Linked DNA regions of Idiomarina loihiensis L2TR. The protein of the gene in region 1 binds, or shares a complex with, the protein of each later gene. Links are inferred from orthologs where the notes say so. Each region holds a gene or a part of one and is shown on either strand. Other genes may lie near its edges. The genes, in order: IL_RS11730 and dsbC.

Evidence for each region.
Region 2: the proteins of IL_RS11730 (region 1) and dsbC are in contact, whole or in part, in a crystal structure (PDB 1JZD), measured with the Escherichia coli proteins. The link is inferred for Idiomarina loihiensis L2TR from one-to-one orthologs.

The regions. Positions count from the first base shown.
Region 1 is NC_006512.1:2,443,051-2,459,603, forward strand. What follows is about bases 2,460-5,376. They hold IL_RS11730 (protein-disulfide reductase DsbD), read left to right. Parts: upstream 2,460-3,023; coding sequence 3,024-4,730; downstream 4,731-5,376. Other genes in these bases: IL_RS11720 (co-chaperone GroES), read right to left, coding at 2,460-2,542; cutA (divalent-cation tolerance protein CutA), read left to right, coding at 2,707-3,027; aroQ (type II 3-dehydroquinate dehydratase), read left to right, coding at 4,875-5,333; accB (acetyl-CoA carboxylase biotin carboxyl carrier protein), read left to right, coding at 5,348-5,376. Outside these bases: IL_RS11710 (DUF3016 domain-containing protein), read right to left, coding at 1-423; groL (chaperonin GroEL), read right to left, coding at 548-2,194; more of IL_RS11720, read right to left, coding at 2,252-2,459; more of accB, read left to right, coding at 5,377-5,803; accC (acetyl-CoA carboxylase biotin carboxylase subunit), read left to right, coding at 5,824-7,173; prmA (50S ribosomal protein L11 methyltransferase), read left to right, coding at 7,177-8,058; tRNA dihydrouridine synthase DusB, read left to right, coding at 8,183-9,154; DNA-binding transcriptional regulator Fis, read left to right, coding at 9,162-9,455; purH (bifunctional phosphoribosylaminoimidazolecarboxamide formyltransferase/IMP cyclohydrolase), read left to right, coding at 9,534-11,090; IL_RS11770 (class I SAM-dependent methyltransferase), read left to right, coding at 11,177-12,004; purD (phosphoribosylamine--glycine ligase), read left to right, coding at 12,023-13,306; IL_RS11780 (bifunctional diguanylate cyclase/phosphodiesterase), read left to right, coding at 13,380-15,158; maoP (DUF413 domain-containing protein), read right to left, coding at 15,142-15,507; IL_RS11790 (DUF4382 domain-containing protein), read left to right, coding at 15,715-16,553. UniProt on the Escherichia coli protein: Required to facilitate the formation of correct disulfide bonds in some periplasmic proteins and for the assembly of the periplasmic c-type cytochromes.
Region 2 is NC_006512.1:879,980-891,654, reverse strand. Bases 8,275-11,247 are described here. They hold dsbC (bifunctional protein-disulfide isomerase/oxidoreductase DsbC), read left to right. Parts: upstream 8,275-9,381; coding sequence 9,382-10,113; downstream 10,114-11,247. Other genes in these bases: recJ (single-stranded-DNA-specific exonuclease RecJ), read left to right, coding at 10,117-11,247; xerD (site-specific tyrosine recombinase XerD), read left to right, coding at 8,424-9,326; IL_RS04210 (VC2046/SO_2500 family protein), read left to right, coding at 8,275-8,323. Outside these bases: lpxD (UDP-3-O-(3-hydroxymyristoyl)glucosamine N-acyltransferase), read left to right, coding at 1-644; 3-hydroxyacyl-ACP dehydratase FabZ, read left to right, coding at 659-1,114; lpxA (acyl-ACP--UDP-N-acetylglucosamine O-acyltransferase), read left to right, coding at 1,115-1,882; lpxB (lipid-A-disaccharide synthase), read left to right, coding at 1,882-3,021; IL_RS04235 (glutathione S-transferase family protein), read left to right, coding at 3,116-4,078; IL_RS04230 (pirin family protein), read left to right, coding at 4,075-4,911; IL_RS04225 (tetratricopeptide repeat-containing response regulator), read right to left, coding at 4,908-6,551; IL_RS04220 (NAD(P)H-quinone oxidoreductase), read left to right, coding at 6,636-7,604; more of IL_RS04210, read left to right, coding at 7,838-8,274; more of recJ, read left to right, coding at 11,248-11,675. UniProt on the Escherichia coli protein: Acts as a disulfide isomerase, interacting with incorrectly folded proteins to correct non-native disulfide bonds.

The DNA.
Region 1 (16,553 bases):
CCTTGATGCCAGGCTGTCGTAATTAAACCCCATATTTTTTACGTGAGCCTGGCCTTCCTTTACAGCTTCTCCTGAGTTACTCATTAAACGATAATCAAATTCCATTCTAGGGAAGTCAATTTCCCGAACAATGCGCACGTAATTTGAACTCGAGCGTCCAAATGTCGGTTCAACCCGGCCGGTTAAATCAACGTCTGTTACGGTAATTTCCAGCTTCTGATCTTCAGGAAGCTTTGCCGCCAACTCCTGAAAATGCTCAGTCAGCTTATCCATCACCTTTTTCTGGTACCGATCACGTAAGCCATCGGCCGGTCGAATATCTGTGTAACTATCAACATCTTTCCAGGAAACTTCAGCCGTACCAGCATATGCTGTAAAGCTACAGGCTAATAACGCCGCTCCCACTATACCTTGAACACGCATGCTATCTTCCTCCCATACAATCGCCAAGGGTGTCATCTCTAGGTTAGAACACAAATAATGAAAAAAATTCCATAAAAAAAGGGGAGCCATCAAGGCTCCCCTTTTCAAAAGTGCGTTGGGAGGCTTACATCATGCCGCCCATACCGCCCATTCCACCCATGTCGCCGCCAGGCATGCCGCCTGCGTTGTCATCTTGTGGGATGTCAGCAATCATTGCTTCGGTGGTGATCATCAGTGCGCCAACAGATGCCGCGAACTGAAGTGCCGAACGGGTTACTTTGGTTGGATCCAGAATACCCATTTCCAGCATATCGCCGTAAGTGTCGTTACCGGCATTGTAACCATAGTTACCTTCGCCAGCACGTACGTTGTTAGCAACCACAGAACCTTCGGCGCCAGCGTTCATTGCGATTTGACGCAACGGCGCTTCCATCGCACGCAGGGCTAAACGGATACCAACGTTCTGTTCTTCGTTGTCACCACGCAGTTCTGCCAGTTTGCTCGCAGCGCGAACCAAAGCAACACCACCACCAGGTACCACGCCTTCTTCAACAGCTGCACGAGTTGCATGCAACGCATCTTCAACGCGCGCTTTTTTCTCTTTCATTTCCATTTCAGTAGCAGCGCCGACTTTAATCACCGCAACACCGCCAGCTAACTTAGCCAGACGCTCTTGCAGTTTTTCACGGTCATAGTCAGACGTAGTGTCTTCCATCTGCTGCTTGATTTGGTTAACACGACCGTCGATAGCGGTATCGTCGCCATTACCGTCAACAACAGTGGTGTTGTCTTTAGTAATCACAACGCGCTTCGCAGTACCTAAGTCTTCCAGCTGCGTTTTTTCCAGCTCCATACCAATTTCTTCAGAAACCACAGTACCGCCAGTCAGAACAGCAATGTCCTGCAGCATAGCTTTACGACGGTCGCCAAAGCCTGGTGCTTTAACCGCAGCAACTTTAACGATGCCACGCATATTGTTCACAACCAGAGTTGCCAGCGCTTCGCCTTCAACGTCTTCAGCAATAATCAGCAGAGGTTTACCGGCTTTAGAAACACCTTCTAATACCGGCAGTAACTCGCGGATATTAGAGATTTTCTTATCAATCAGAAGAATGAACGGATTGTCTAATTCAACCGAACCACTTTCCTGGTTGTTAATGAAGTAAGGAGACAAGTAACCACGGTCGAACTGCATACCTTCAACAACGTCCAGCTCGTCAGTCAGTGCCTGACCTTCTTCAACGGTGATAACACCTTCCTGGCCTACTTTGTCCATTGCCTGAGCAATGATTTCGCCAATAGTGTGATCAGCGTTTGCAGAAATAGTCGCTACCTGAGCAATGGCTTTGCTGTCGGCACAAGGCTGAGAAATTTTCTTCAGCTCTTCAACTGCAGCGATAACCGCTTTGTCGATACCGCGCTTAAGATCCATCGGGTTCATGCCTGCGGCTACTGACTTCAAGCCTTCGTTAACAATGGCTTGAGCCAGAACGGTTGCGGTTGTTGTACCGTCACCCGCTTCGTCATTTGCTTTAGACGCCACTTCTTTAACCATCTGCGCGCCCATGTTCTCGAACTTATCTTCCAGCTCGATTTCTTTCGCAACAGACACACCGTCTTTGGTGATAACAGGAGAACCGTAAGACTTATCTAATACAACGTTGCGACCTTTTGGACCCAGCGTCACTTTTACTGAATCAGCAAGAATGTTAACGCCTTTCAGCATTTTTTGACGTGCTGTGTTACCAAATTTGACTTCTTTAGCTGCCATTTTTGCTTTCCTCTTAAATTCGTTTAGTCGGTTGTGCTAGTAAGCGTTTCTGACGTCTTATTCTTCAACAGCCAGAATGTCGCTTTCGCTCATGATTAAGTACTCTTCACCGTCAATTTTCTCGGTTTTAACACCGTAGCCTTCATTGAACAGCACTTTGTCACCAGCTTTTACGTCTAGTGCACGTACCTCACCGTTATCCAGAATGCGGCCTTTGCCTACTGCTACGATTTCACCGCGAGTAGATTTTTCTGCCGCAGAACCAGTCAGAACAATGCCGCCAGCCGATTTCGCTTCGACTTCGGTGCGCTTAATAATGACTCGATCGTGTAAAGGACGAAGTTTCATTGTTGATAACTCCTCAACCTATTGTTGTTAGTGGTTAATACCCCTAAGGGGCGGATAAAAATGTGTGTGCACATTAAATGGGGGAGGAATTTTTGTTATCAAGGGGGAAGCTCAAAAATTTTTATGCTAATTTGCAAAACTGACAGGCGCTATAGGGAGGTTCTATGACTCAGCAACCACAATTAATTTTATGCACCACAGACAGTTCTGACTCGGCTAAACAGCTGGCGCGTTCTCTACTCGAAAAAAAGCTAGTGGCCTGCGTCAACATAGTGCCTAATATGACCTCTATTTACTCCTGGCAGGGCGAATTGCATGAAGACCAGGAGTGGCTTTTACTGATAAAATCGACTGCGGAACGTTTCAGTGACATAAAAAGTACCATCAGTGCTATTCACCCTTACGATTCTCCAGAATTAATAAGCATCAATATTGAAGATGGTTTACCCGATTATCTGACGTGGATACAGGACTCAGTTAAATGATACAAAGATTCATCACATGTCTCGCAGCCTTAACTCTGGTTTTTGCCGTCGTTGCGCCAGCACATAGTGTGCAGTCGAATCCATTCCAGCAGGACAATCAGTTTTTATCGGTAGATCAGGCTTTTGATTTCGACAGCGAAGTTAATGACAGCAAAGTGACGGTCAGTTGGGTTGTCGCTCCCGAGTACTATTTGTATCAACACCGCTTTAAGGTGGTTCCCGAAAATGCATTAGCAGCAGAACCCGAACTCCCGCAAGGCGAGTCTCATAACGATGAGTTTTTTGGCGAGTCAATTGTATACCGCAACTACGTTGAGTGGTCTTTTACACTTAACCCGGAGTTTTCCGGCGACACCATTACCGTTCAGTATCAGGGCTGCGCAGATGCGGGGTTATGTTACCCGCCCACTGAAAAGCAGATTAAACTCTCCAGTACTAGTGAAACCGCCCCCGCCACCGCACCGCCAAACACCGACAGCAGCCTGTTCGGTATAGGTGAACAACATTTAATCATTACATTGTTACTCTTTTTTGCTTTGGGTATTGGCTTAGCTTTTACCCCCTGCGTGTTTCCTATGTACCCCATTTTATCCGGCGTTGTGCTGGGCAACCGTGAACGTAACTGGAAAAACACACTTTGGCTTTCCTTTATATACGTTCAGGGTATGGCCATTACCTATTCTCTATTAGGCCTGGTTGTGGCATCAGCGGGTATGCAGTATCAGGCTTACTTTCAGCATCCGGTGGTGTTAATTGTTCTTGCAGTATTGTTCGCGCTTTTTGCTTTGAGTATGTTCGGAGCTTATACGCTGCAGCTTCCTATTAGCTGGCAGTCAAAACTGCAAAGCTTTAGCGGCCAGCAAAGCGGAGGCAATATCGTTGGCGTCTTTATTATCGGCGCTATTTCCGGCCTGGTAGCATCACCCTGTACCACAGCCCCCTTGTCAGGGGCGTTACTCTTTATTGCGCAATCGGGCGATATGGTAAGCGGCGTCGCTATTCTTTACGCATTAAGCCTGGGTATGGGCGTGCCGCTTATTCTATTCGGCTTAAGTGGCGGCAAGCTTCTGCCCAAAGCCGGCGCGTGGATGAACGTGGTTAAGCAGTTCTTCGGTTGGCTGTTATTGGCAGTTACCTTATTCTTAATTGAGCGCCTTATTCCGACCAGTATTAGCATGTGGCTGTGGATTTTTTACTTTATTCTCGCCGCCGTATCTCTGGCTGTTTCGATAAGCCAGCCGCTTCGGATCACCACGAAAGTTATCACTATTGTACTCTTAGCAGCGGCGGCTACTACAGGCAGTTACTGGCAGGTTAATAAAGCGCAACTGGAACAAAAAAGTCACGGCCTTTTTACTGTTGTTAGTAATGTCAGCGACATACAACAACAAGTAGCAGAAAGTGACCGATGGGTAATGCTAGACCTTTATGCGGACTGGTGCGTGGCCTGCAAGGAATTCGAGCAGTACACCTTTTCAGATGAGCAGGTTCAGGCGCAGTTTCAGGAGTTTAAACTCATTCAGGCCGATGTTACCCGCAATAACGCGCAAGACGTTGAGATTCTGAGTCGCTACAAGGTGCTGGGGCTACCCACCATTCTGTTCTTTGACCCTGAAGGCAACGAACGCCCTGAATACCGGGTTACCGGTTATATGAACGCTGAGGATTTCAAAAAGCATCTGGAAAAGATAGTTTCCGAGTAAACTTGTGCCTAAATGCGCTGATAAGACCAGTAAAGTGCTGCAATCTTGCTTTTTTTCCCTATAATACTGTTGTTATAGGAACCCAAACTGAAAGTTGTGGTCACTTTTAATAGTTTCCGTAACTTCACAGCAAATGGCGGCACAATGGCAGAACGTTTTAAAATATTAGTGCTCAATGGCCCGAATCTAAATTTACTGGGGCAGCGTGAACCAGAGCTTTATGGTAAGCAAAGCCTGGATGATATCGCTGATTCGCTGGGAGCCATTGCTAAACAACACGCAACAGCACTAGATTTCCGTCAGTCCAATGCTGAACACCAGTTAATTGACTGGATCCAGCAAGCCGCCAAAGACTCCGTAGATTATATTGTGATTAATCCGGCAGCCTACGCACACACCAGCGTGGCATTACGCGATGCGTTATTGGCTGTGAAAATCCCTTTTATTGAAGTGCACCTTTCCAATATTTATCGCCGTGAGAGCTTCCGCCACCATTCTTATTTGGCAGACGTGGCTGACGGTGTTATCTGCGGGCTTGGCGCCCGTGGTTATGAATACGCATTACAAGCAGCTTTAACTACATTGAACAATACAGATAACTAAAGGTAGACGTTAGCATGGATATCCGAAAAATTAAGAAACTGATCGAGCTCGTTGAAGAATCTGGCGTAGCAGAACTGGAAATTACCGAGGGCGAAGAGTCAGTTCGGATTAATCGTTACAGTGCGCAGCCTGCACCGATGCAATACGCGCCACAACCGCAACACGCCCCTCAGCAAGCGCCACAATCAGCTCCGGCAAGCCAGCCAGCGGCTGAACCAGCCAGTGAAGAAATTAGCGGCCACGTTGTTCGCTCTCCTATGGTTGGAACCTTCTACGAAGCTCCATCTCCTGATGCAAAGCCTTTCGTTACTGTTGGCTCTCGCGTTAATGCCGGCGAAACACTGTGCATTATTGAAGCAATGAAAATGATGAACCAGATTGAAGCAGACAAATCCGGTGTCGTTAAACAGATTTTAGTAGATAACGAAGAGCCGGTTGAATTTGATCAGCCACTGTTTATCATCGAATAAAGTAACCGCAGGTATTTGTCATGTTAGATAAAGTGGTCATTGCCAACCGTGGCGAAATTGCACTGCGCATACTGCGAGCCTGTAAAGAGCTCGGCATTAAAACAGTGGCAGTTCATTCAACGGTTGATAGAAACCTTAAACACGTTTTACTTGCAGACGAAGCAATTTGCATAGGTAAAGCGCCAGCGAACGAGAGCTACCTGAACATTCCCCGTATTATCAGCGCCGCTGAAATTACGGATGCAGCAGCTATTCACCCGGGTTACGGCTTTCTGGCCGAAAACGCCGATTTTGCTGAACAAGTTGAACAATCTGGCTTCATTTTTGTTGGACCAACGCCGGATCTTATCCGTCTTATGGGCGACAAAGTATCAGCCATTAAGGCAATGAAGAAAACCGGCGTTCCTTGCGTTCCGGGGTCGGATGGCCCTCTGGATGACGACGACGAACGTAATAAGAAGCTTGCTAAGCGCATTGGTTACCCCATTATTATTAAAGCAGCAGGCGGCGGCGGTGGTCGTGGTATGCGGGTTGTACGCGAGGAGAGCGAATTGCTCAGCTCTATCACTATGACTCAGAACGAAGCTCGCGCAGCCTTCGGTAACCCTGTTGTCTATATGGAAAAATTCCTTGAAAACCCTCGCCATGTGGAAATTCAGGTTCTGGCCGATGGACAAGGCAATGCCATTCATTTAGGTGAACGTGACTGCTCGATGCAGCGTCGTCACCAGAAAGTGGTTGAAGAGGCACCTGCGCCGGGTATCACCCCTGAAATGCGTAAATTTATTGGTGAGCGTTGTGCCAAAGCTTGTGTAGAGCTTGGCTACCGTGGCGCTGGTACATTTGAATTCTTGTACGAAAATGGTGAATTCTATTTCATTGAAATGAACACCCGTATTCAGGTTGAGCATCCGGTTACCGAGATGGTCACAGGTATCGACTTGATTAAAGAGCAGTTGCGCATTGCAGCCGGTCGTCAGCTTTCGGTCAGCCAGGAAGATGTTGTCATTCGTGGTCATGCCATTGAATGTCGGATTAACGCCGAAGACCCTGAAACCTTTACACCGTCACCGGGCACTATCACCCGTTTCCACTCTCCGGGTGGCTTTGGTGTGCGTTGGGACTCACACGTTTACGCGGATTACAAAGTTCCGCCGAACTATGACTCGATGATAGGCAAGCTGATTACTTACGGCGAAAACCGTGATATTGCTATTGCCCGTATGCGTAATGCTTTAAATGAATTGATCATCGAAGACATTAAAACCAATATTCCTCTGCAAAAATCAATTATGGCAGATGAAAACTTCCAGCACGGTGGTACCAACATTCACTACCTTGAGAAAAAACTTGGTATAGGCGGGCATTAATTAATGCCCTGGATACAACTCACCCTTTCCTGTAGTGAAGAGCATGCGCCCCAAGTGGGTGACATGCTCATGGCTAACGGCGCTCAGGCGGTAACTTACCGAGACGGCGCCGACACGCCCATTTTTGAACCCCGCCCCGGCGACGTTATATTGTGGGAACACACTCTAGCCACGGGCTTATTTGACGCCGACGCGGACATCAAAGCCATTATTGCCAACCTGAAACAGTCCAACATTTTCGGCAGCGATTTGCAGTACAAAGTCGATGCACTGGAAGACAAAGACTGGGAACGCGAATGGATGGATAACTTCCACCCTATTCAGTTTGGCGAGAATTTATGGATTTGCCCCAGCTGGCGGGAGATACCAAAACCTGAAGCCGTTAATATTTTGCTCGACCCTGGCATGGCTTTTGGTACCGGAACACACCCAACAACCGCTATGTGTCTGCGCTGGATAGACGCCAACCCACCAACCGGCAAAACCGTGGTGGATTTCGGTTGTGGCTCAGGGATATTAGGCATTGCCGCATTACTATTTAAAGCAGAACACGTAGTTGGCATTGATATTGACCAACAGGCGCTGATTGCGACCAAAGATAACGCTGAGCGCAATAAGGTGGGCGATAAATTTAGCCTTTATCTACCCAGCCAACAACCTGAAACCCAGGTGGACTTGGTACTTGCCAATGTCCTCGCCGGCCCTTTACGAGAGCTAGCCGATACCATACTCGGCTTCGTTTCCCCCGGCGGACAACTGGTTTTATCCGGTATACTGGAACGGCAAATAGAAGGGGTTATTGAGGCTTACCAACCGCACATAAAATTCGATACCCCGACTATAGACGGCGACTGGGCAATGCTCAGCGGTACCCGCGTTGGTTAACAAGCGTACGCTTTGTCAATAGTAAAAAATGAAAAAAAGACTCAAATTGCGTAATAAATAGCCTTTTCTTTATTGCGCAAATTCCCTAAAATTCCTCACCCTTTCGCTGAGTAGTTTTTAACCGATGCGGATTGGTCCATATCAACTCGACAATCAGGTCATATTAGCTCCCATGGCTGGAGTTACTGATCAGCCGTTCCGTCAGCTGTGTTACAGCACGGGGGCCGGGCTTACAGTATCAGAGATGCTGTCCAGTAACCCTAAGGTATGGCAGACCGATAAATCCAGGCAACGCATGGATCATTCGGGAGAGCTGGGCATTCGTGCTGTGCAGATAGCGGGCTCGGAACCGGCATTAATGGCCGAAGCAGCGCGCGTGAATGTGAGTATGGGTGCGCAGATTATTGACATAAATATGGGCTGCCCGGCGAAAAAGGTAAATAAGAAGATGGCTGGCTCGGCGCTCATGCAGCATCCCGGGTTAGTAGAAGAGATATTAACAGCTGTGGTTGCAGCTGTTGAGGTTCCGGTAACACTGAAAACCAGAACCGGTTGGGATCCTGAACACAGAAACGGTATTGATATAGCGCAGCTGGCAGAACGTTGCGGTATTCAGTCTCTTGCCATTCATGGTCGTACTCGTGCCTGCATGTACAAAGGCATTGCCGAATACGACACCATTAAGGCAATTAAGAAGGCTGTTTCTATCCCAGTAGTGGCTAACGGCGATATCCGTACACCACTGCAGGCTCAACAGGTTTTAGAGTACACCGGAGCCGACGCCATTATGATTGGTCGCGGCGCGCAGGGTAACCCCTGGCTGTTTAGAGAAATTGCTCATTTTCTTGAAACAGGACAGGAGCTAAGCCCGCCGTCCTTAACCGAAGTGGCTGAGACCGTTATTCATCACGTTGGCAAACTGCACGAATTTTACGGCAGTTACCAGGGTGTCAGAATCGCCCGAAAACACGTTGGTTGGTATTTAAAAGAACAAGCCAGCAATGATGAATTCAGGCAAACATTTAATCGTCTTGAGGATGCCAGCGAGCAACTTAAGGCACTTGAAGATTATTTTGTCACTGTAGAGAAGAGATAAGCGCATTATGTTTGATCAAAACCCTAGTCGTGAGAACGTATCTCCCCTAACCACTATCGGCAATAACGCACAGCCAAAGCCATTGCGTGATTCCGTAAAACAAGCATTGAACAGTTTTCTGCGTCAGCTTGATGGTCAGGATCCTGAAGAACTTTACGAGTTGGTGCTATCTGAAGTAGAAGCACCGTTACTGGAAGAAGTCATGACTTACACCCGGGGTAATCAAACCCGCGCCGCAACCATGTTAGGCATTAACCGCGGCACCTTACGCAAGAAGCTGAAAAAATACGGCATGAATTAAGAAGTTTTTTGGGCGCCTTTTGGCGCCCTTTTTTTATTAACCTCCCCGTAAGTTAACTCAGTATAGAAAGGCAAAACAATGGAAACCCGTCCAATCCAACGCGCTTTAATCAGTGTTTCTGATAAAACCGGTATTGTTGAATTCGCTCAAGCTTTGGCTCAAAAGAACATTGAAATTCTCTCTACTGGCGGTACAGCTAAACTACTCCGTGACTCAGGCATTGCCGTTATTGATGTTTCTGAACATACCGGTCAGGAAGAGATTATGGGCGGGCGGGTAAAGACACTGCACCCTAAGGTTCATGGCGGTATTTTAGGTCGCCGCGATGTCGACCAGGGTGTTATGCAGGAGCAAAACATCGCGCCTATCGATATGGTTGTCGTGAACCTGTATCCCTTTGCTGAAACGGTTGCCAAAGAAGGTTGCTCTCTGGAAGACGCTATTGAGAATATTGATATTGGCGGTCCAACTATGGTTCGTGCAGCAGCGAAAAACCACAAAGACGTGACTATTGTTGTGAATGCCAGTGACTACCAGCGCGTGCTCGCTGAGCTCAATGAGCAAAATGGGGTCAGCCACAGCACTCGCTTTGACTTAGCAGTAGCAGCATTTGAGCACACCGCTCAATATGATGGCATGATTGCAAATTACCTCGGCAAGCAGCTGAGCGAAAACGATTTTGCGCGCACGTTGAACCTGCAGGTATCAAAAAAGCAGGACCTACGCTACGGCGAGAACTCACATCAGGCAGCGGCATTTTACGCAGAGCGCAATGCACCAAAAGGGACAGTTTCCAGCGCGACTCAAATTCAGGGCAAAGCGTTGTCCTTTAACAATATTGCCGATACAGACGCGGCACTTGAGTGCGTAAAAAGCTTTGTTGAACCAGCCTGCGTTATTGTTAAGCACGCAAACCCTTGCGGTGTTGCAATAGGTGAATCTATTTCCGACGCTTATGACCGCGCCTTTAAAACCGACCCAACTTCCGCATTTGGTGGCATTATTGCTTTTAACCGCGAGCTGGATGAAGCAACCGCAACCGCTATTGTTGAGCGTCAGTTTGTGGAAGTTATTATCGCTCCGAGCGTCAGTGAAAGCGCCAAGACAGCTGTTGCCGGCAAAAAGAACCTTCGCTTACTGGAATGCGGTGAATGGTCAGATACGGTTGAACAGCTGGATTATAAGCGCGTCAACGGTGGCTTATTAGTACAGGACACGGATAACCAGGACTTCATTCAGGATGACCTGAAAGTGGTTACAGAAAAACAGCCAACAGATGCGCAAATGACCGACTTATTGTTTTGCTGGAAAGTGGCTAAGTTTGTTAAGTCTAATGCCATTGTTTATGCCAAAGACGGTATGACCGTCGGTGTTGGTGCAGGCCAGATGAGCCGGGTTTATAGTGCCAAAATCGCTGGTATTAAAGCCGCTGATGAAAACCTCAGCGTACCAGGTTCGGTCATGGCGTCGGATGCTTTCTTCCCGTTCCGCGATGGTATAGATGCAGCAGCTGAAGCAGGCATCACCGCTATTATTCAGCCAGGCGGTTCCATTCGCGATGAAGAAATCATTGCTGCCGCCAATGAACACGGTATCGCGATGGTCTTTACCGGCATGAGACATTTCCGTCACTAAGCACCTCTGCTGATAAGTACAGCATTGCGTCAGTAACGTTTGGGGGCTAGTCTTATAGGCTAGTTCTCAACTCTACAGGTGATAGTATGAAAAAAATAATAACTTCTGTTTCCGCCATTGCACTAGCAAGCGTCCTTGGCGCCTGCTCGCCGGCTCCTGAAGCCGACTCTTTGCAAACTGCTGTTGACCATGAATCACGTACTGACAAGTATCAGGCTCGTGACGAGTTCCGCCATCCCCAAGAAACGTTAGAGTTCTTCGAATTAGAGCCAAATATGACGGTCGTTGAAATTTGGCCGGGCGGCGGTTGGTATACCGAAATACTGGCACCTTACCTTGCCGACGAAGGACAGCTTTACGCTGCACATTTTCCTGAAGATTCAGGAAGCGATTATTACCAGCGTTCACTGGAAAAATTCAAAGAAAAATTAACCACCAACCCGGTTTATGGGAATGTAAATTTAACTGAATTTGCCCCGGGTTCTGATAGCGAAATTGCACCGGCAAGAAGTGCCGATAGAGTCCTCACTTTCCGCAACCTTCATAACTGGTATATGCAAGAAGGTGAAGAAGGCGTAGTGCAGGCATTCCGTCAGTTTTATCAAACACTAAAACCCAATGGCATGCTGGGTATCGTTGACCACCGTCTGCCTGAGTCGAAAGAGGCTGAAGCATTCAAAGATTCGGGTTATGTAAAAGAAAGCTGGGTCATAGACTTAGCCGAGCAAGCAGGCTTTGAGTTTGTCGCCAGTGCCGAAATCAACGCAAACCCGAAAGATACAGCCGACCACCCTAAAGGCGTATGGACTTTACCTCCAACCCTAACTCTGGGTGATGAAGATAAAGAAAAATATGAAGCCATTGGTGAAAGCGATCGTTTCACCCTGAAGTTTCGCAAACCCGTTACAGACTAACAGGACAAAGCTAACCTTATGAAAGTATTGGTCGTTGGCGGCGGAGGCCGTGAACACGCTCTGGCGTGGAAAGCAGCACAATCAAACCAAGTTGACTGCGTTTATGTTGCACCCGGTAATGCAGGTACAGAGCGTGAGCCAAACCTGACGAATGTTGCTATTGGTGCTGAGGACATTGAGAGTTTGCTCAATTTTGCTAAAAGCGAAGACATTGAACTGACTATCGTTGGCCCTGAAGCACCGCTCGTTGCCGGTATTGTTGATCGCTTTAACGAAGCCGGACTGGCAGCCTTTGGCCCAACCGCAAAGGCTGCACAGTTAGAAGGCTCTAAAGCCTTCAGCAAAGACTTTTTGCAGCGTCACAACATACCCACCGCCGACTACCAAAACTTTACCGAGGTTGAGCCTGCTAAAGCTTATGTCGCTGAAAAAGGTCTTCCTATTGTCATTAAGGCCGACGGACTTGCCGCTGGCAAAGGCGTTATTATTGCCGAAAGTCAGGAACAGGCAGATGCCGCTATCGACGACATGCTGGCCGGTAACCGTTTCGGCGATGCCGGGCATCGCGTGGTTATCGAAGAGTTTTTACGTGGCGAGGAAGCCTCCTTTATCGTAATGGTTGACGGTAAACATGCCATACCTTTTGCCTCAAGCCAGGACCATAAGGCTCGCGACAACGGCGACAAAGGCCCAAATACTGGTGGTATGGGTGCTTACTCACCGGCTCCGGTGGTTTCTCCGGCCATCCATGACTGGGTTATGCGTCATGTCATTAAGCCCACAGTAGACGGAATGGCTGCAGAAGGAGCACCTTACAAAGGCTTCCTGTACGCGGGTTTAATGATAGCCGAAGATGGCACCTCCAAAGTTCTGGAATACAACTGTCGCTTTGGTGACCCGGAAACTCAACCCATTATGATGCGCCTGAAGTCTGACTTGGTAGAACTTTGCCTCCAGGCAATTGATGGTAAGCTCAATCAGGCGCCTATCAACTTTGACGAACGTGCTGCAGTTGGTGTGGTTATGGCCGCTGGCGGATACCCTGAAAGCTATGCAAAAGGTGACATCATTCACGGCTTGCCGGATCACTCACCTGAAAACCAGAAAGTATTCCACGCCGGTACTAAAATGGATAACGGTAAAGTGGTCACTAGTGGTGGTCGAGTTTTGTGTTGTACGGCTTTGGGTGACACTGTTACAGAAGCACAAAAACTAGCATATCAACTGGTTGATCAAGTGAGCTGGAATAACGTCTATTACCGTACTGATATCGCTCACCGCGCAATAAACCGCGAAGGCTAAATACTTACCTCCTGTCATAGCACTGTCATAAAATAAAACTAAGCTTTTATGTTGTGCTGTAACAGGGGGTTCCATGTCAGGGTCTGATTTAACTAAAGAGCTGCTTAGCCTTATTCAGGACAAACAGCTTTATCCTCTATTCCAGCCCGTTATGGACACTTCCCGTGGAATTGTTATTGGCCACGAAGCTCTTATTCGCGGGCCTAAAGGACATCCACTTGAATTCCCGGATCGCCTATTTTCTCTCGCCAGCCAGGCACAGTTACTGTCTGAACTGGAACTAGCCTGTCGCTCGGCAGCTATGGAAGCGTTTCAAAAAAACGCTATGCAGGGAAAGCTGTTTCTTAACGTAAACCCTAACGTGTTGCAGGACGACAGCCACCCTCATGGCTCAACGTTACGCTTGTCTCAGCAATTCGGCATAGCGCCGGAACAAATCGTTATCGAAATTTCAGAGCGCTATCCAATTGAAGACACCAAGAACTTAAAACACGCCATTATTCACTATCAAAAACTGGGGTTTATGATAGCAATTGATGACTTAGGTGCCGGCTATTCAGGTCTGAAACTCTGGTCAGAATTACGTCCTGACTATGTGAAAATTGATCGATACTTTATTCATTCTATTGAAAAGTCCTCTGTAAAAAGAGAATTTGTACAAAGTATCTTATCGCTAGCCACCAGTTTGCGCACAAAAGTTGTCGTGGAAGGCATTGAAACGCCAGATGAGCTTGAACAACTGCAGGTTATGGGCGTTAATTATTGTCAGGGCTTCCTGCTTGGCAGGCCCGCGCCTTATCCGGTGTTGGAGGTTCCGTCCTCACTACTGTTACCGCATCATCATGTTGCATTAAACTACCAAAGTACTATCGCCAGTGTGGTCGATACCATTCATTGCGTATCAGCTCATACGCGCTCATCTGAAGTACTAGATACCTTTACACAAGACAAAACCTTATCTTCACTGCCCGTTATTCATGAGAAGAAAGTCGCCGGAATTATTCGCAGAGAAAAAATTATGGAGTTCTTTTCCGGTTCCTACGGTCATGCACTTTATGCCAACAAACCGGTTTCTTACATAATGGACGAGCACCCTCTTTCCGTTGACTGGCAAACGTCGCTGGAAGAAGTGAGCCAGCTTATTACCGATAACGACGAAGTCGATATTTATCAGCACATTATTGTGACTAAAAGCGATGTTTACTACGGTGTGGCATCCATTAAAAACCTATTACGCAGAATCACCGAATTAAAAGTTAACAATGCACGACATGCTAACCCCCTAACCCAACTGCCGGGCAACGTTGCCATTAACCAAATTATTGAAGAACAACTTTCCCGAGTGCGATCATTTCACGTCGCCTACTTTGATCTGAACCATTTCAAGCCCTATAACGACATTTATGGGTACGAACAAGGCGACCAAATTATTAAATGGCTGGCGCAGATACTGCAAAAGCAACTATTCAGGCATGGTCATTTCATTGGCCACATTGGCGGGGACGACTTTGTGGCCATTTTCAAAGACATAGATAAAGAACAAACCGAAGAGCAATGTAATAAAATTATCAGAGACTTTGAGCAGGATATTACCCGATTTTATCATCAGGAACACATTGATTTAGGAGGCATAAAAGCGCTATCCCGAAACGGTACGCCGGTTTTCTATCCTTTACTGGGCCTTGCTATAGGAGTTGTTCAGCCTGATCCTTCCGAGTGTTTATCGCATCACGATGTCGCACTGCTGGCCAGTGAAGCCAAAAAAGAAGCGAAACAATCTGACGGCAGCCGTTGCTACATGTGCCACCGCCAAAAACCCAGACGTTTACGCCAAATCAGTCCTCAACAATAAGATCGTCTTCCGTGTCCGAGGCTGAACTGAAAGTGTCATCAGCAAATTTCCCCCGACCATACATACTGGCAACTTTAGGGCGATGAATTCGTGCCTGATACTTGGCCCAAACCTTTTCTACAGTACTTACCGGAGCTTGCTCACCTTTGCACGCGGCCAGTAATTCAATGTCTTCTTTTAACGTCGGCTTAAATTCACCGTTCAGCATGGCTGTAATCAAACAACCATAATGAGTCAATGCATCGCTTTCACGAATTGAAAAGTCGCCAGAGCGTGAAAAGCCATAAGGATAGTTGCGGAAATCGTTAAACGGTTTCTTTAACAGTGATTCACGGGTCATCTTGGTCATGGGTAAGCCCTTCCTACAGACTAAAAACCGAACAAAAGTCTGTCGTTGTATACGACAAAGACGATATAGAGCTAACTCAGAATTTTGTCAATGAAAATTTTTGTAAAATGCCTTTTAACAAATTTTTACAGCATCTATAAATTAGCCTCACGTAATCAAATATGTCACTTTGTTTCAAATTGTTTCGCGAGCATAAGGAAGAGCACTATGAATAAGTTAATGTTAACAACTCTGGCTACCGCTACATTAGGTCTGGCTGCATGCGGAGGATCAGATAGTAATGACACTAACGATTTCGCTCAGTTCTCTTTAGGTATCAGTGACGCCCCTGTCGACAATGCAGAGTCCGTTGTCGCCTGCTTTAACGCCATTGAGCTTACGGGGAATGGCAACTCTCCCCGCACTTTCACAGTTGGTGAAGATATCGAGGCTCCTGAAGAAAATGATCTTTGTACTAATGAGGAAGGCCAGCCCATAGCCAACACCATAGGTATTAACTTATTAGAATTCACCGGCAACGATTCAATGATGTTTCTGGAAGATGCTGAAATAGCAGCCGGGCAATACGGTCAACTAAGACTGGTTATGGCGGATGGCTCATACATTATGACCGACACAAATGGTGACGGCGAAGCCGAGAAGGTGAGTATTCAAGTCCCTTCTAACGAACTTAAACTGGACGGCTTTATTGCCGATGCCGGTGGCAACCTTAACTTTACTGTCGAGTTTGACTTACGCAACTCAATGACAAATCCGGTAGGTCAAAGCCACTATATTCTTAAACCCAGAGGCGTTCGTTTAGTTGATAATTCTGCGGTCGGACACCTGAAAGGAACCGTAGCTGAAGGCGCACTGCTGTTTAACGACACTTGCACCGTGGCACCGGAAAACACAGATGAGCCAGTAGCTTACGTGTATTTATACGAAGGCAGTGATCTCGACGAAGCAACTCTGGCTGATAACGGCGGTTCGGAAGAAAATACGCCGTATGCCAGCACAGCGGTTTACTTTGATGACGTTAATACCTACGACTTTTCGCTTGGGTT
Region 2 (11,675 bases), 1.6 Mb from region 1 along the record:
TTATAATTGGTGATAACACCAGTATTGGCCCGCATTGCTATATTGGTCCGGAAACGCAAATTGGCGCCGGGTGCACACTTTGGTCAGGCGTTAAAATCTATCACCGTTGTGTTATTGGCGATGATTGCCTGTTTCATTCTGGCTCAATTATTGGTGCTGATGGTTTTGGTTGGGCTCCCGATAATGGCAAGTGGCTAAAAATTCCTCAGCTAGGCCGCGTTGTTATTAAAGACAATGTTGAAATTGGTGCCAGCACAACGGTCGATCGCGGAGCTCTGGACGACACGGTTATTTCGTCGGGCTGTATTATTGATAATCAATGTCAAATTGCGCATAACGTATTCATTGATGAAGATACGGCTATCGCAGGCTGTACTGTACTAGCAGGCAGTTGCCGCATTGGTAAGCGTTGTATGATTGGTGGGGCTTCGGCTATTAACGGTCATATCAGTGTTTGTGACGACGTGCAAATTATGGGATTTGCTATGGTGATAAAAGAAATCACCGAGCCAGGTGTTTATGCGTCAGGTATTCCTGCCAGTGGGCATCGTGAATGGCGACGTAATGGAGCGAGATTCCGTCAGCTGGATGATCTTTTTAAGCGTGTCAAAGAGTTAGAAAAACAAGCTGACGATAATAACTGAGTAAGGTGAAAGATTTGAAAATTACGGAATCAGGTTTTGATATTCAGGGCGTACTAGATTTACTGCCTCATCGTTATCCGTTTTTATTAATAGACAGAGTTATAGAAACAAACTCTAAAGACTCGTTACACGCGATAAAAAACGTGACTTTTAACGAGCCCATGTTCAATGGACATTTTCCGGCAAAGCCTATTTTCCCGGGAGTGTTGTTGCTTGAAGCTATAGCTCAGGCCTGTGGCTTATTAGGTTTTAAAATTACAGAAAGCAAAAAGAATGCAAACGATTTGTACCTTTTTGCCGGTATTGATAATGCCCGCTTTAAACGTCAGGTTATCCCGGGGGACACTGTTGATTTCTTTGTTACTTTCGAAAAAGAACGCCGTGGTATCTGGAAATTTACTGGTCGCGCGGAAGTTGACGGTGACGTTGCCTGTACTGCTGAAATTATTTGTGCAAGAAGAGAAGTTTAAGTGATTCACGAAACCGCAATTATCGACCCCAGCGCCAAACTCGGTACGAACGTTAGTGTCGGTCCTTGGACGGTTATTGGCCCCGATGTTGTTATCGGCGACAACTGTGATATTCGGTCACACGTTGTTTTAAAAGGCCCAACAACCATTGGTAAGAACAATACCATTTATCAATTTGCGTCGGTTGGTGAAGACTGCCAGGATAAAAAATACGACGGCGAACCGACTGAGCTTGAGATTGGCGACAACAACGTTATCCGAGAGTCGGTAACGATTCACCGTGGCACGGTGCAGGATAACTCGTTAACTAAAATTGGCGATAATAACCTGTTTATGGCCTACGTACATGTTGCGCATGATTGTGTCATAGGTAATGACAATATCTTTGCTAATCAGGTTACTCTGGCTGGCCATGTTCACGTAGGCGACTGGGTTATTCTGGGTGGCATGAGTGGTGTGCATCAATTTTGTCATATTGGTTCTCACTCTTTTGCCGCGGTTAACTCTATTATCGTTCAGGATATTCCTCCTTTTGTGATGGCGCAGGGTCATAACGCCAAACCCCGAACAATCAATTCCGAGGGTTTAAAGCGTCGCGGCTATACGCCCGAACAAATTCAAAATGTCCGTCGTGCCTATAAAATTTTGTATCGTTCCAGCCTTACTGTAGACGAAGCCCTGGAAGGTATTTCAGCATTAAATGAACCGGTATTGGATGGTTTTAAAGCTTTTGTTGAAAACAGTTCACGAGGCATTATTCGTCCGTAATGAGCCGCAATCAGCCGCCTAAAATAGCTATTGTTGCCGGTGAGCACTCGGGTGATCTTCTAGGCGCCGGGCTAATGCAGGCCATTGCCAAGCGTCACCCCAATGCAACTTTTATTGGAGTCGGCGGGCCTTTAATGGCAGAACGGGGAATGGACTCGTTCTTTGCCATGGATGACTTGGCCGTTATGGGCATTGCTGAGGTCTTTCAGCAACTTCCTAAGCTGTTAAAACACAGAAAGAACCTGGTCAACTATCTCATTTCTGAGCAACCGGATGTGATGATAGGCATTGATGCCCCTGATTTTAACCTAACGGTTGAAGCTCGCCTTAAAAAAGCCGGTATCTCTACCATTCATTACGTCAGTCCATCTGTCTGGGCATGGCGAGAAGGGCGTATTAAAGGCATAAAAAAAGCAGTTGATCACGTACTGTGCTTATTGCCTTTTGAAAAAGATTTCTACGATAAACATCAATTGCCTGCAACTTTTGTTGGTCATCCGTTGGCAGATGATATTCCTATGCAATGGCAGCAAACAGAAGCGCGTAATGAGCTGGAACTTGAACCTGCTGTTATGTATCTGGCTATTTTACCTGGAAGTCGTAAAGGTGAGATTGCCCGTATGGCGCCGGTATTTTTGAAAGTAGCGAACAAACTAGCAGAAAGATACCCAGAACTTCGCTTTGTTGCGCCTATGATAAGCGAAGCTCGCGCCGCACAATTTCGGGAACTAGTTGACCAATACAGTCCCGAACTGAATATTGTGTTACCTGTTGGTGAAAGTCGAAAAGTTATGGCCGCAGCCAATTATTTACTGCTAACGTCAGGAACCGTTGCGCTTGAAGCCTTGCTGATAAAACGCCCTATGGTAGTAGCTTATCGTTTTCATTGGTTATCTTATCAAATCATTAAACGTTTATTTCACGCGCCTTTTTTCTCCTTACCTAACCTCTTAGCGGGTAAAGAAATTGTGCCGGAACTGGCTCAATCTGATGCTTCGGAAGAGGCAATCGAACAAGCGCTAGTTCAGTTAATTGAGCAAGACAACGAGCCCTTATTGGAGCAATTCACAAATATTCACCAGCAATTACAGGTATCGGCGAGCGAAAAAGCTGCTGACGTGGTTGAATCCTTTCTATAGTTCTATTTTTTAGAATAATTAATAGAAAATAATGCGCTAATAATTCCAAAAAATAGACTCTATTATAAAGCTATACTAACTTGAGGAGTTTATTATGGGTTTATTAGTTGATGGCCAATGGCATGACAAATGGTATGACACCAAAAAACACGGTGGCCGCTTTGTTCGCAGCGAATCACAGTTTCGCAATACCGTAGCGCAGGGCACAGAGTTTGAGCCCGAGTCTGGGCGTTACCATCTTTACGTTTCTTACGCCTGTCCGTGGGCTCACCGTGCGCTTATTTTCCGAAAATTAAAAGGTCTGGAAAGTCATATTGATGTTTCCGTTGTGCACCCGCTGATGCTGGAGAATGGCTGGGAGTTTTCAGACGCGCCGCTTAACGAGCCATTGTATGATGCCGACTTCCTTTATCAGCTGTATTTAAAAGCTGACCCGGAATACACCGGGCGAGTAACCGTTCCAGTACTATGGGATAAGAAAAATCAGACCATAGTGAACAATGAATCGGCCGAAATTATCCGTATTTTCAATTCAGCGTTTAACGAGCTGACCGGGAATACATCGGACTTCTTTCCCGCAGGTAAGCAAAAGCAGATAGAAGAAGTTAATGAGTGGGTTTACAACGACATTAACAACGGTGTTTACCGTAGTGGCTTCGCGACCACGCAGCATGCGTATGAAGAAGCGTACGAATCGCTATTTGCTGCCTTAGACAAAGTAGAGAACATTCTTAGTCAGAGCCGTTATTTAGCTGGTGACGTATTAACCGAGGCTGACTGGCGTTTATTTACTACTCTGGTACGTTTCGATGCGGTTTATTTCGGGCACTTTAAAACCAACAAGAAGCGCATTGTCGATTACCCTAATATGTGGAATTACCTATTGGAGCTATACCAGTACCCGGGCGTAGAAGAGACCGTAGTGATGGACCATATTAAAACGCATTACTATGCCAGCCATAAAACCATTAATCCGACACAAATAGTGCCGAAGGGACCGGAAATCGATTTTCACCAGGCACATAACAGGGGTAGCAAGGGGAGTAGCCAGTCATGAGTGTTATTTTAGCCAAACACCGGGGAATGCCGGCGCAGGATGGCGCGGGAGTTAAACTCACTCGTATTATTAATCAGCCGGGGCTAAAACATCAGGACCCGTTTTTAATGCTGGATGAGTTTCGTTCCGATAACCCGGACGATTATATTGCGGGTTTTCCGCCCCATCCACACCGCGGTTTTTGTACGCTGACCTATATGTTAGCGGGCACTATGGAACATAAAGACTCTGTTGGTAATAGCGGTGAAGTTGATGCTGGCGGTGTGCAGTGGATGAAGGCGGCGAAAGGTATTATTCACGCCGAAATGCCGAAGCAAGTTGAAGGCCTTATGTGGGGTTTTCAGCTCTGGGTAAACTTGCCGGGCGATGAAAAAATGAGTGAACCTGAGTGGCACGACTATCCGGCAGCCAGCATTCCTGAAGTGAAAAATGGTGATGCTCTGATCCGAATAATTTCAGGGAAATACCAGCAGCAGGAGGGTCCAGTAAATGCGCCGGGACGAGACTTTCTAATGCTCGATGTTCACTTAGAAAGTGACAGCTTCAGTTTGCCGTCACAAGGGCAAAAACGACGCTTGGCTTATGTTTATCAGGGTGAGCTGACAGTGAATGGGGAGGGGGCGAAAGAGGGCGAGTTGATCTTGCTTGATCCTGCTGAAACCTTAGATTTTTCCGCTACTGAACATGCGCGCTTTATCTTGTTGGCCGCCAAACCTATTGAAGAACCGATTGCTCAATACGGTCCTTTTGTCATGAACTCGTCGGATCAGATTGAGCAGGCTATTAAGGATTATCAATCAGGTCAGTTAGCCGCTAACCAAAAGCTGAGCTAGCGCAGTTCCAACCCTTCAGTTTGCTCCAGTAACCGCTCATAGCGGTTACTGTGGCTACTGGATAATTGCAGCCCCTCTAAGACTTTAAAGCAATTATCGCATTCTTTCTTAAGCCGAGCTCGCTCTCCACCTGGAGTTTCTTCAACATAACGGACGGCCGCCTGAATAAAGTTAAGTGCAGCACCACTATTCATTGGCGCGGCCTCCATGGCGTTACGAAACAGCTCCAGTGCACGAATATAGTTGCCTTGCTGATAAGCATCTAAGCCCGCCTTATGAACTTCAAAGAAGTTATCCTGCTGTTTTTGAGCTGCAGCTAAGCGTGCCTGTAAAATTTTAGTGGTATAACTGTCAAGAGTCGGGTTTTCATCCTGATTCGCTGCTAGCGCATTCGCTTTTTCATACTCCCCGACATCCAGTAAAATGGCGATAACGTCAGGTAGTAAATCTTTATTGATAGGCTGATTGTGCGCTAGTTTTTCGCCAACAACCTCGTTTAAGCGTTGCTGAGCTTCGCGTAAACGACCATTAAATGAATCAATACGTGACAATAAAATGGATTCCAAATCCTCAAACGAAATATCGGCATGCAACAGGTGCTCGTCATAGCGGGCTCGTTGTAGCTCCATTGTTGCTTCTGTCTGATACTTACTGATTTGCTGCGGTGTATCGCTATTTTCGGCCGCATCTAAAATGCTGCGTAAATAGTTACATAAGTGATGTGCGTTACGAAAAACCGATTTACGAGCTATTTGCAAAACGTTGTTCATGGCTTGCTTGGCAATGTCAAAGTCGCCGTTGTCGCGGGCAATATGGGCCAGTTTGGTTTGCCTTTCAATTGAAAATGGCGCCATGGTGATGGCATCACGGGCGCTTTCCAAAGCGTCTTCCAGCTGCTGTTGTTGAAGGTAACATTCGGTTTTCAGGTCATAAGCTTCAACAGCATTAGGCATGCGCTTAATTAAATGATTAAGAATATTCAGGGCTTCTTCGGGAGAGTTTTGTAATAACCGCGTTTCAGCCAGTTTTAGAAAGACCCAACTGTGAGAGTTTTCCTCAAGTAGTTCTTTAATTGCCGTTTCCGCTTTATCTAATTGACCGGTTTTGTTGTACAACTCAATTTGCAGTTTGCGGCAGTAATTACTGTAGCGGCTGTTAGATTGAATATGTTTCTGGCAGGCACCAATACAGGTTTCATAATCATGATTTGTCAGCGCCTTGAATACGTCTTTTAACCACATGCGGCGTTTATAGGCTCGCACCAGGCGGGAGCGCAACACTCTATGTGAAAACGGTTTCATCAAATAATCATCGGGTTGAAGTTCCAGTGCGCTGAGAACCATAGGACGGGTGTTGTCGCCGGTAATAATAAAGAACAGAGTATGCTCTTTCATTAGCCCTCGAACTTGCAGTTCCTCTAAAACCTGACGACCATTGCGACCACGCCCAAGGTTATAGTCTACCAACAGAATATCGTGCGGGTTTTTAATGTAAGCGGCAATACCTGCTTCGCCGGTGGTCTTGACTTGTACGTCCTGCGCCCCCAAGTTTAACAGCAAGCCTTTGAGCATGACCTGAAAGGGCTTCTGGTCATCTATTAATAATACGCGTTTATTATTGAGCTCTAAGGTTTTGTCCATTTGCGTCAAACAGTATCCTGATCTTATTCATACCGACAGCATACTGGCTAATTTCAATAATGTTAAGCGGCAACAGAGGCTGATATGAAAGCAATTGCTATTTCCGAACAAAAAGTACACTGGAAGAACCATCCTGAGCTGGACGAGCCACAGGCTAATGAAGTTCAGCTGCGGGTACTGAGCGCCGGGCTTAATCGTGCCGACTTAATGCAAATAGCAGGGAAATACCCACCACCTAAAGGTGCCTCAACTATTCCTGGACTAGAAGTCTGTGGGGTTATAGAAAAAGTAGGTAGCGAAGTCAATGGCTGGCAAACCGGGCAACGTGTCAGCGCGTTATTGGCTGGCGGCGGTTTTGCTGAACAAGTGAATGTTTCTGCTGAACAAATACTGGAGGTGCCTGAAAGCTGGAGTAATGCAGAAGCTGCGGGTTGGCTGGAAACTTTTGCTACGGCCTATCTTAATGTCTATCAATTAGCTGACTTAAAACCCGGAGAGCGGGTATTAGCTCATGCGGGTGCCAGCGGTGTGGGTTCGTCACTGATCCAGTTGTGCCGGGAAAGTGGTAATGAGCTTACCGCCGTAGTGGGTAGTGGAGAGAAATCGGAGTTTTGCCTGAAACTGGGTGCGAAGAATGCGATAAACCGGCACAAACAGAACATTGTTGAAGAAGTTAAAGCTCTTGGCGAAGTCGACGTCATTCTGAATCCTGTCGCTGGTGAGTCTATAGCAAAAGACCAGCAGTATCTGGCACAGGATGGCCGTATTATTTTAATTGGTTTAATGGCTGGCGTGACTGGCGAAGTTGATTTCGGACGTATGCTGATGAAGCGCCAAAAGCTGATTGGCTCAACTCTGCGAGCATTATCACCGGAACGCAAAGGAAAAATTTTACAGGGTTTGTGGCGTGATTTTGGCGATAAGTTTAAAAGCAGCACCATAAAACCTATCATCGATGAGGTTTTTGCCGCTGACGATATTCAGCAAGCACTGGATTATGTTGCAGATAATAAAACTCAGGGTAAGGTGGTTATAACGCTTTCGGAAGAGTAATTCAGGCTGATAGCCAACTGCCGGTGCAGTAAAGAAATGGTGGAGGGGGCAGGATTCGAACCTGCGAAGGCTGAGCCGTCAGATTTACAGTCTGATCCCTTTGGCCACTCGGGAACCCCTCCACTCAAGAGGCGCGTATAATAACAGTCTTAGCTTAGCTGTAAAGAGAAAACTTAAACTTTTAGGACTTTGGCCGATACAGAAGTATCTGTAACCGATTATCCAGAGTCTTAATGAGTCAAGTTTCAGCTGTACAGAATAGTGCTGTCGAAAACCAGGCCGCTCATTTCTTTGAGCAACACGCGAGCGAAGCAGTTAATCACGGCTTCGCGGGCGAGTTTGCTTATTGGGTGTCTGCCTTGGGTGACGACCCGGTTATTTCTGAGCGCCCTGCGCAAGTTAACTGGCAAAGAACCATTGGTGCCGGCAGAACGCGGCCTTTAGATGTAAAGCCAGGCATGGTGCTGGCTAGTGGTGTCTATGCAACAGTTAGTCAGTTGTCAGACTTTAAACTACAGGACGCAACTCATCCTCAGCCGCTTATTCCCGATGCAACGCCTGATCGTTTGCCCCTGGAGCTTCTTCACAACCTGGACTGGCGGGTTCGCCAGCGGCTGGAAAAGAAGAAGCAGCCGCAAACGGACGAAAAAAACGAGTACAAATATAAAGGGCCCGCTGGCCTATACGATGTTCTGCAGAAACTAGGCATTACTCATTAGCGCTTAACTTGATTCTTTTCGGAGAGTTTTGCACAAGCAGTTTCAGCCGCTCTCGCTATGCGGCATAATAGCATTATCATTTCGCTAATTTCCAAAAACCATGAAGCAACTCCGCCCAGAGGACGAAGATCGTATTGATGCTTTTACTGAGCACCTCTGGCTGCATCATGGCTCCAGCAATAATACTCAAGCCGCGTACCGCAGTGACTTACGCCGTTATTGTGAATATTTGCTATCGCTTAAAAAATCCTTAATGGACACTGATGAAGTGGTGCTGCAGGACTACCTGTTGTGGCGGCGTATGCAAGGCTTATCGCCACGAAGCACCTCGCGATTTTTAAGTTCGACGAAGAAATTCTTCCAGTTTGCTGTAAAACAGCAGTGGGTGGCAGTAGACCCAACAGCGCGCCTGAAACGCCCTAAGTTACCGCAAAGCATCCCACATTCGTTAAGCGAAGAGGATGTGATTTCTTTATTGGAACAACCGGATACAGAAACTCCCATTGGTCTGCGTGACCGGACTATGCTGGAAGTTCTCTATGCCACCGGATTACGGGTAACCGAACTTATTCGTCTGCAATATGATCAGTTGAGCCGCCAGCAAGGCTTAGTTCGGGTTATCGGCAAAGGCAATAAGGAACGCTTAGTGCCTTTAGGGGAAGACGCGCTGGAGTGGCTGGACAATTATTTAAAGCATGGACGTCCGGCAATAACGGATAAAAGCAGCCCCTGGATATTTGTTACGCAACGTGGCTCGTTATTAACACGTCAGGCATTTTGGTACAGATTAAAGCATTACGCCGAAGAAGCCGGCATTTACGCACATTTGTCGCCGCACACTTTACGCCATGCTTTTGCCACGCATTTGCTGAACCATGGCGCCGACTTACGTGTCTTACAGCTACTGTTAGGTCACAGTGATTTATCTACCACACAAATTTATACCCAGGTTGCACGTGAACGTCTGCAGGCCTTACATGCTCAGCATCACCCGCGAGGCTAATTGCATTTTGGCTGGTAACAGGGTAGGGTTCGGACAGTTAATTTAAGAGGTATTTATGCGCAATTTAATGTCTGTAGTTGGATTAGTAGGGCTGGTCGGCGCAAGTTTCAGTGCGCCGGCTATTAGTGCGGAACAAAGTGAAGTCGACACCCGGCACCTGAATAAAATTGGTATTGAAGTGTTGTCCACAGAGCCCGGTGAAATTGACGGCTATGTCCGTGCGGTGACTAATCAGGGCATGTTTTATGTGTCAGATGACGGTGAACGGCTTATTAGCGGCAATGTGTTTGATATAACCGGGAGTGAACCGGAAAATTTAAGTGAAGCCGGCATGGCTAAAGTTCGCCTGAAAATGCTAAAAGGCTTTGCTGACGATATGATCGTGTACCCGGCTGAGGACGAGAAATATCAGGTAACGGTTTTTACTGACACTACCTGCGGTTATTGTCAGCGCCTGCACGAAAACATGGACAGCTATCACGCACAAGGCATTACCATAAAATACCTGGCCTTTCCCCGTGGTGGTATGAGTAGCAAAGGCGGGAAGCAGTTACAAACCGTTTGGTGTGCGGATGACAAAAAAGGGGCCATTACCGCCTTTAAAGAAGACGAAAATTACAGTGGCGACTCAAGCTGTTCCAATCCGGTTGCTGAGCACTACCAACTGGGCAAATCTTTTGGGGTAAGCGGTACGCCCGCTATCGTTCTGCCCGACGGTCGCTTAGTACCGGGGGCGTTACCTGCATCACGCTTAATTGCTGAAATTAAAAAAGGTGAGTCACAGTAATTCATGAGTGATTATGAAATACGTCGTTATCAACTGGTTGACGATGACTTTTTGCCGCAACAAATGCCACCTTTGTTGCGGCAAATTTATGCCCGCCGGGGTGTCCGTCGTGCTGACGAATTATCTTTGAAAGCTTCCGGTTTACTGCATTTCTCTTCGTTAAGAGACATCGGGAAAGCCGTTGAACTGCTGCAAAATGCGTTAAAAAATCAAGCAAAAGTTTGTATTTGCGGTGATTTTGATGCCGACGGTGCAACCAGTTCGGCATTAATGGTGTCGGCCTTGCAGGCCTTTGGTCTACAGCAGGTGGGGTATCGCGTACCAAACCGAATGACTGACGGCTACGGACTTTCTGTTGCCATGGTAGAACAACTAGCTGTCGAGAATGTGCAGTTAATTGTGACTGTCGATAACGGCATTGCAGCGCATGACGCTATTGTACTTGCTCGTGAAAAAGGCATACAAGTGCTGGTTACTGACCACCATTTACCACCTGAAGAACTGCCTCCGGCTAACGCGATAGTGAACCCGAATCAGCACGGCTGTGAGTTTTCCAGCAAAAATTTAGCGGGTGTGGGTGTGGCGTTTTACGTCCTGCTGGCGTTGCGTTCAGCGTTACGTGAACAAGGCGTTGAACCGTTACCTAACCTGGCTGACTGGCTGGATCTTGTTGCTCTTGGCACCGTAGCGGATGTTGTACCGCTGGATTATAACAATCGCGTATTAGTGCAGCAGGGGATAGCCCGTATTCGTAAAGGCATGAGCCGACCCGGAATTAAAGCGTTGCTGGAAGTTGCCAACCGTGATGCCAGTCAGCTGGCCGCCAGTGATTTAGGGTTTGCCCTTGGTCCGCGAATTAATGCTGCTGGCCGCTTAGACGATATCGGGCTGGGAATAGAGTGCTTATTAGCGGGTGAGACCCGGGCGCAGCAGTTAGCGCAGCAACTTAACGATTTAAACCAGCAACGTAAATCGATTGAAACGGAAATGCGCGAGCACGCCGAAAGCGCTGTTGCAAAGCTGTGTTTTGATCAAGGGCAGGTGCCTGATTTAGTCACCTTGTATCAGCCGGACTGGCATGCCGGGGTTATCGGTATTGTCGCGGGTAGAGTAAAAGAGCAAGTGAACCGACCGGTGATTGCGCTTGCCAACGATGACGATGAATTCCTAAAAGGCTCCGCACGTTCGGTTAGTGGTCTGCATATGCGGGATTTACTGGAACGTGTTCATAGTCTGCAGCCGGGCATTATGGAACGTTTCGGTGGACATGCTATGGCCGCCGGCTTAACCATGAAGAAAGAAAATCTGACGCGCTTTTCCGAACTGGCGGAGCAAGTTGCGTCGGAGTGGCTGTCAGAAGAACAGAAGCAGCGGGTATTCTGGTCTGATGGCGAACTCACAACAACACAACTCTCGCTGGACAGTGTGAATACGCTGCAAAGTGCCGGCCCCTGGGGACAGCAGTTTCCCGAACCTATGTTTGACGGCCAGTTTGAATTGGTGGATCAGCGCATTGTCGGAGAGCGACATCTAAAATTGGTGGTGCGTCATCCGCAAGGCGA